2 regions of the Sphingomonas sp. CFBP 8765 genome follow, and region 1 is predicted to be linked to the other one. Evidence: riboswitches for the same ligand, from Rfam matches in the RefSeq annotation. Region 1 holds a riboswitch; the other holds the start of a gene.
The links. Region 1 has a riboswitch for thiamine pyrophosphate ahead of thiC (phosphomethylpyrimidine synthase ThiC). Riboswitches for the same ligand answer to the same signal wherever they lie in the genome.
Positions count from the first base shown of each region.

Region 1 (4,003 bases):
CCATATTCTCCTTGATCTTGTGCATCGGCACATGGCCGGGGCCCTCGATCATAACCTGGACGTCGCTCTTCCATGCGCGGTGCGTGAGTTCACCGAGCGTGTAGAGCTCGCTGAACTGCGCCTCGTCGTTCGCGTCGGCGATGCTGCCGGGGCGCAGCCCGTCGCCGAGCGAATAGGCGATGTCATACGCCTTCATGATCTCGGTGATCTCGTCGAAGCGCTCGTAGAGGAAGCTCTCCTTGTGGTGGCTGAGGCACCATTTCGCCATGATCGAGCCGCCGCGCGAGACGATGCCGGTGACCCGCTTGGCGGTCATCGGGATATAGGCGAGGCGCACGCCGGCGTGGATCGTGAAGTAATCCACGCCCTGCTCCGCCTGTTCGATCAGCGTGTCGCGGAAGATCTCCCAAGTCAGATCCTCGGCGACGCCGCCGACCTTCTCGAGTGCCTGATAGATCGGCACGGTGCCGATCGGCACGGGGCTGTTGCGCAGGATCCATTCGCGCGTGTCGTGGATGTTGCGGCCGGTGCTCAGGTCCATCACCGTGTCCGCGCCCCAGCGGATCGACCAGACGAGCTTGTCGACCTCGGCGGCGACGTTCGACGCGACCGCCGAATTGCCGATATTGGCGTTGATCTTGACCAGGAAGTTGCGGCCGATCGCCATCGGCTCGGATTCGGGGTGGTTGACGTTGTTGGGGATGATCGCGCGGCCGCGCGCGACCTCGTCGCGGACGAACTCGGGGGTGACGAAGTCGGGGATCGACGCACCGAAGCTCTCGCCGTCGCGCTTATACTCTTTCAGCATCGCGCGGCCGAGATTCTCCCGCGTCGCGACATATTCCATCTCGGGCGTGATGATGCCACGGCGTGCGTAATGCATCTGGCTGACATTGGCGCCAGCCCTGGCGCGCAACGGGCGCTTGATGCTGCCGGGAAATTGCGGGACGCCGCCCGAGCGGTCGGGGCCGAGCTGGCCATTATCCTCGGGCCGGACCGCGCGCGCGTCGTAACTCTCGACGTCGCCGCGCGCCTCGATCCACTGGCGGCGGAGTTGCGGCAGGCCGGCGTTGATGTCGATCGTCGCCCTGGGGTCGGTGTACGGACCGCTGGTGTCGTAGACGCGCAAGGGCGGCTCGGAGCAACTGGGGTCGAGCACGATCTCGCGCATCGCGACGCGGACGTCGGGGCTGGAGGGCACCGCGACATGGATCTTCCGCGAGCCGCGGATCGGGCCGGTGGTGACGCCGATGTCGGCGGTCGGGATGCGGGGATCGTAATCGGCCATGCGCTTGCTCCTAAAGGTCTCGGAGCAAGGCATGCGGTTCTGTGGCGACCGCTCCCTCCCTCCGCCGGTATCAACCGGATCAGGTTCAGCGGGTCGAAGGCTCCTGCCTTCCTCTCAAGCGCGGATCGGCGCTCCCCCGGGGTAGGGCGAGCATAGGCGCAACGGACGGGGGCGCAAACGGAAAAACCCCGCACGGCCGGGCCGCACGGGGTTTCGGATCGATCGGCGGGTTGCGATCAGAAGGTGTAGGTCAGGCCCACCGCGCCGAGCCACTGGTCGGCATCGCCGACGTCCGCGACGATCGGGCTGTCCTTGTACTTGCCGAGCATGCGGCCGTAGAGCACCCCTGCGCCGACGCCGAAGCCGCGGCGCAGATCGCCCGACAGGCTCTGCAAAGCAAACGCGGAGACGTTGACCCGGCGGAAGCCGCTGTCGTTGATGTCATAGGTGCGCAGACCGCTGTTGATCGTGCCGATCGGCGTGACCGCGGCATAGGTCCGGCCAAAGCCCTTGCCTGCATAATCCGCCGACAGGCCGAAGGCGACCAGGGTGCGGACCGACAGCGGCGTCGTGTAGTTGACCTGCGGGGTGATGACATAGCTGTCGTGCGTGCCCGACACGTCGTGGATATAGGCGACACGCGCGGTCAGCGTGTCGTAATCGCTGGTGATGACGCCGGTCTTGCCGATGCCGACAAAGCCGCCGACTTCATAGGCCGTGTCGATCTTGCCGAGCGCGCGGACCTGCCGGTTGTCGACCCGGCCCGTGCGATCGGTGCGGACGGCGGCGATAACGCCGACTTCGTAGTTGATCCCGACCGACCCGGTATTGGGGATCAGGTTCACATAGAGCTGCGTACCGCGCGTGAAGAAGTCATGCCCGCGGATCGTGCCGATCGCGACCGCGCCGGGGGTGAAGCTGTTGCTGTCCGCACCCTCGTAATCGGGAAGCGACGCGACGCCGAGACCGAGCGTGATGCGGTTGTTGTCGGCGGGATCGGTGATTGGCGGGGTCGGATTGGGATCCGTCTGCGCAAGTGCCGGCGTGGCGAGGGCGACGGCCGCGGTTGCGGCAGTCAGAACGAGTGAGAATGCGCGCAAGGACGGGCTCCGGACAAAAAGGTTCCACCGCGCAACGCGGGGCAACCCTATTCGGTCCGTTGCAATCCGTCAGAAGATGTAACGCATCCTAACCTGTTGCATTTCGGCATCACCGGCGAGCATGAACCGTGCTGCGGAAAAGCGCGGCGGTCCGAAGCGTACCGCCGCGTTGTTCGAGAAGCCATAGCCCTCGCGCGGGATACCCGCGATCGTGTCGAGCTTGGAGTTGCTGTTCTCGTCATGGATGATCGCCAGCGCATAGCCACGCTGCGGCAGGCCCGGAAAGCTCGTCGTCCGGACCGCGGCGGGCAGGGTCCGGGTCAGTGCCTTGGCATCGTCGACACAGGCGGGGAAATTATCGGGGTCGGCGGTCAGGCAGATACGGATCAACCCCTTGGCCGAGCGGAGATTGTCGACCTCGACGTCAAGCCGCGTGACCGGGCTCGCTGCCGCCAGAACGGCCCAGACCGCGGCCGCCGCCAGCACGCGCGGCAGCCTTGGCATGCGAGCTGCCCGCATCGCCGTGCTCCCGGTCGGTGCCGCAGAGCCGATCCCAGAACCGGAAAGTGAGCTCATAATTGCACCTGTATCGTTCATGATGTGGCTGATGGTGGCTGGCCGTGATCAGCCATGTCCCCAATGCTCCCCTCCACATGAACCGGGGAAAAACCTCCCGGCCCATCGGATTGGCCCCCTCCATAACGGTCATGACCGTCAGAGCCAAACCGAGCGCACCGCCAGGGTCGGAATCGCGACGACCCGTAGCGGAATTATCACAGCAACGGGACCGGATCGAACGCCGTTGCCATTCAGATCCTAGGTCGACCACACCCGGACGGTGCTCCACCTGTTTGCACTCACTCTAGCCTATCGCCCCCGCAAAATGATCGATACCGGCGGCATCCGGGTACGCGGCTGCAAAGCGCGACGGCCTGTGCGCCTGCAAACTTGACGCCGCCCTGATCTATGTCCGAACACCGAATCCTCATCATAACTTTATCGATTTTGCAGAATTCATGCGCCAACAACTCGGTTGTTGAAGTCTCATTGACGCCTTGCAATGTGAAATTTCACTCAGGTCAACGAATTTCAGATCCGGATAGCAGAACATTGCTCCATTACGACGATAACGCCTGTTTGAAAGTCTGACGCCATGTCGGAGACAGGCCATCTCGATACTATAAATTTAGGAGATGAGGATATGGCAACCATCAACATCATGATTGCTGTGGATGTGGAAACAGCTCAGTCGACGGCCAGTGGCCAGACCATCACCCAGGGTCTGTATATGATCGACACGACGGGCTATGAAGGCACGTCCGAGGGTGGCAACGAGTTGACGACGCCGTGCAATGCCGGTGACGTCTTGGTGTGGACCGTCTATCCCATCAATCCCGCCGATAATATCGCAATCACCGGGTTTACCGGTCAATGCACGCAGAACCCGCCGAATAGTGTATTCCAGAATCTTGAAAAACAGACGACGCCCGCGGGCGTCATCTATTGGACCTGTGTGATCAACAACGGCACAGGACAGGGGTCCTACCAGTACAGCGTCGTCTTCTCGATGTCGGGCAAGACCTACAGCTATGACCCGTTCATCAAGGTCCCGGCG
Region 1 covers NZ_JACYTY010000002.1:368,915-372,917, reverse strand. The annotation lists gene thiC (phosphomethylpyrimidine synthase ThiC) at 1-1,288, opposite strand, end outside; TPP riboswitch at 1,328-1,435, opposite strand; gene IFT87_RS06255 (MipA/OmpV family protein) at 1,525-2,388, opposite strand; gene IFT87_RS06250 (DUF2141 domain-containing protein) at 2,458-2,892, opposite strand; partial or broken gene IFT87_RS06245 (sterol desaturase family protein) at 2,813-3,168, opposite strand; gene IFT87_RS06240 (hypothetical protein) at 3,590-4,003, shown strand, end outside.

Region 2 (4,003 bases), 370 kb from region 1:
GTGATCGAACCACAGCCCCGCGGTCAGCCGGTGGATGCCCCGCTCGATCGTCAGCGTGTTGACCGTGCCCACGCGGCGCTGGTCACCTGTATAGTTGCCCAGCACCGTCGCGACCCCGTCGACCGCGCCCGGCAGCGCGATCGGATCGGCGAGCGGCTCGATGCCGAGGAAATTGCCGGTCGTGCCGAGCTGCGTGCCATAGGGCGAATTGCCGTAGCCGAACTGCAGATAGCTGGTGCTGTCGAGCGTCACCCCCGCGCCCAGCGCCAGATGCACCGGCGCCGACGCATAGAGGTTGCGGAACGGCGCGCGGTAGAGCCGCCAGTAATTGGTGTTGCCCGCACTGTACCGCGCATCGAAGTTGAAATCGCGTCCCTGGGCGCGCCATTCGGCGAGCGTCGGGCTGCGATAGGTCGACGAGTTTGCATCGTTGAACGACAGCGCCAGGCTCGCGCGGTTGCCGTTGCCCCATTCGCCGAGCAGCTTGGCATCGACATGCTGGCGCGTGTCATGGCCGGCACCGCGCCAGTTGTTCGCGCGCGTGTTCGAATAGGAGACGAACGCCCGCAGCCCCGTCTGGCCGATCCGCCCGCTATCGAGCCGGACGAAGCCGCGCCGCGCCGCATAGGACCCGATCGACAGGTCGACGAGCCCGCGCGGCGCCGCACTCGGATCGTCGAGCCAGAGCGACAGCGACCCGCCCGCACCGCCCAGCGTCGGCGACGCGATATCGACCGCGGCCTGCGCCAGCGCGATGCGTTGCAGATTCTCGGTATCGGCGAACTGCGAGGGATAGGCGTAATAATAGCCAATGTCGTTCTGCGGCGCGCCCTCCATCGTCACACCGATCTCGTCCTGCCCCAGCCCGCGCAACGTCAGGCTCGAACTGGTCGACAAGCCGTAAGGATCACTCGACGCGACGGTCGCGCCGGGCAGGAGGTTGACCAGCTGGAACGCGTTGAGCGTCGGCGCCTGCTTGGTGATGAACGCCGCGGCGATCGCGCTCTCGGACTTGGGCACCGTCTGGTCGGGGAGCAGCCCCTCGGGATCGAGAAGACCGACGACGCGGATATCGACCGGGTCGGCGCCGTCCCGCGAATCCGCCTGCGTCTGCGCGCCGGCGGGGGTGAAGGCCACCACAGCAGCAAGTGCCACTGCCAGCGCACTGCACGCAACACGGGGCGGCCGGCCCGTCATCAGGTCAAATCGAAGGATCATCACGGTCTTGCGTCCACTCCACACGGAGGGACGACGGACGCGCCGCCAGCCCTCCCTACGCCGGTATCAACCGGATCAGGTTCAGCGGGTCATGGGCTGCAGCCCACCTCTCAGCCGCGCGTCAGCGGCCCCCCGGGGAGCGCGCCGTCTAGGCGGTTCGGTCTTCCGGGGATAGCGTTATTGCCCGTTCGCCCTTCCGCAGCGCCTTCCCGGCACACGCGCGGCAGAATTATATGACAATCCACGCCACCCAGACGCTTGCAGTGGGTGACAGCCGGACCGGTTTGCGCCACACAGGCTTTATGGAGCGTGTGCTGACCGACGTCGTTGCCCTGGAGAATCGGGATCTGGGACGGAACCTTACGCATGGCATGCTCGACCTGCTCGGCAAGGCCATCGTGACCGGCCAATATACGGATCGGCCCTTCCCGACCGAGGCGGAGATCGCGGTGGCGCATGGCGTCAGCCGATCGGTGACCCGCGAGGCGGTCAAGATGCTGACCGCCAAGGGACTGGTCAGCGCGCGCCCGCGACAGGGCACGATCGTCCAGCCAGCGAGCAGCTGGAACCTGTTCGACACCGATGTGCTGCGCTGGCTGCTGGACCGCAAATTCTCGGTCGAGCTGCTCCAGCAGTTCAACCAGCTGCGGATCGGGATCGAACCGGAAGCGGCGGCGCTCGCGGCGCTGTACCACACCGAACAGGACATGGTCGCGATCGAGGCGGGGCTGGCGCGGATGGCCGCGGCTGAGCGCAGCTATGACGATCCACTCGACGCGGACATCGCGTTCCACGTCGCCGTCCTGCGCGCGTCGCGCAACCCCTTCTACGCACAGTTCCAGTCGGTGGTCGAAACCGCGCTTCGCACCTCGATCCGCTTCACCAACCGTATCAAGGGGCGCAGCGCGAACATCGCCGACCATGCCGCGGTCGCCGTCGCGATCGCCGCGCGCGATGCCGATGGTGCGCGCGACGCGATGCGACGCCTGATCGGCGACGTGCTCAGCCTGATCGCCGAGGCCTGACACCCGAATCGTCGCGACCCGGTGTACGATCAAGGGACAGCACCGTGCGACGCCGTCACTCGACCTGATCGCGCTTTTCACTTATCGAGACGCGGTGCCCTTGGGCCCGGTGCCGCGAGTCGAGATTTGACAAGCGCCGGAATAGCTCGAAGGACGAAATGCGACCGCGCATCATGCGGGTAGCAATTGAAAACATGACGGGAAACAATGCGAAGGGCTCGAGACGAGCGAACTGCACGGATCGGCAAGGTCGCGCTCGCGGCGGCCATGACCGGCGGTTTGGTGAGCGGTGCGCAGGCACAGACGGTCAACGTCAACACACCCGTCAGCGTGCCCGTCGCGGGCAATGTCGACCGGTTTCGTGTCGTGCCGGTGATCACCAGTGTCTATGACAGCAACGTGCTGCGTCTCAACGACGCGCGCGGCAGCGGACCGCGCGACAATATCCGCGTTTCGCCGGCGCTGGCGGTCGACCTGAACCGCATCTTCGGACGCACCCGCGTCACCGCCGGCGGCACGGTCGGCTATGATTTCAACACCCGGTTCAGCGGCCTCGATCGCGAGCGGATCAACCTGACCTCGAGCGTGACGACCCCGGTCGGCGCGCCCTGCAGCGTGACCGGCAGCGCGGCGCTCGAACGCGCGCAGTTCGATCTCGGCGACACCAACACCGTGGTGACCGAGAGCTTCCTGCGCCAGGTCTATGACGTCGGCGCGAGCTGCCGCGCCGCGGCGGGTTTCTTTCCCGCGGTGGGCGTCAACCGCGTGTCGCTCACCAACAGCAGCCGCAAGGTTCTGGACACGAACCAGTCGGCGCTGCGCGCGGGGATCGGCTACGGGCGGCCCAGCCTCGGTACGCTGCAGCTCATTGGCTCGGTTGCGAAGATCGCGCGCCCGGGTATCGAGGATCTGACCGGGATCGACGATTCGACGATGATCACCGACGTCCAGCTGGTCTTCGAACGTTCGGTCGCGCCGCGCGTCAGCTTCCGGCTTGGCGGCGGCATCACGCATGCCGACCCCAAGCGCGCGGCCGTGCCGTCCTTCAGCGGCCCGTCGTTCGACGCGCAGGTGACGATACGCCCGGTGCCCCGGTTCACGATCGTCGGCTCCGGCCGCCGTGCGGTGCAGAATCAGAGCTCGTTTGGCGCGACCTATATCATCGCCGACAGCTACAACCTCAACGTGTCCTATCTGCTCTCGGCGCGTAGCACCGCCACGCTGTTCGCCCAGCGCGCGCGACGCGACCCGCGCGGCGAGGATCTGGCGCTTACGCTTCAACCACCACGCGGCAAGGATAGGCTGAACGTCGTCGGCGGAAGCTATGCATTCGATTTTCACCGGTCGCTGCGGCTCAGCCTGAACGTCGCTCACCAGCGCCGCACGGCGGACAATGCGATTTACGACTATACGGCCACATCCGCATCGGCGGGTGTCACGGCCCGTTTCTAAGGGGATGATGATGAAGATCCGCATGGCGCATTCGCTTGTTCTGCCGTTGCTCATGGCCGCTGCGGCCGCCGGGGCGCAGGTACCAACCGCGCGCCCGACACCCGCGCCGGCGGGTGCCGTACCCAACGACGGCTATCGCCTGGCCCCCGATGACGAGGTCGAGGTGACGATTTTCGGCCAGGGCCCGGGCCAGGTGGTCAAGACGCGCGTCAAAAGCGATGGCACGATCACCCTGCCGTTCCTCGGCGCGGTCCAGGTGCGCAACCAGACCGCGCGTGAACTGGCCGCGGACATCGCCGCCCGGCTGC
Region 2 covers NZ_JACYTY010000002.1:741,970-745,972, reverse strand. The annotation lists gene IFT87_RS08070 (TonB-dependent receptor domain-containing protein) at 1-1,197, opposite strand, end outside; TPP riboswitch at 1,268-1,356, opposite strand; gene IFT87_RS08065 (FadR/GntR family transcriptional regulator) at 1,521-2,243, shown strand; gene IFT87_RS08060 (outer membrane beta-barrel protein) at 2,451-3,695, shown strand; gene IFT87_RS08055 (SLBB domain-containing protein) at 3,706-4,003, shown strand, end outside.
Region 2: linked by a shared signal. The riboswitch ahead of IFT87_RS08070 (TonB-dependent receptor domain-containing protein) and the one ahead of thiC (phosphomethylpyrimidine synthase ThiC) in region 1 are both predicted to bind thiamine pyrophosphate.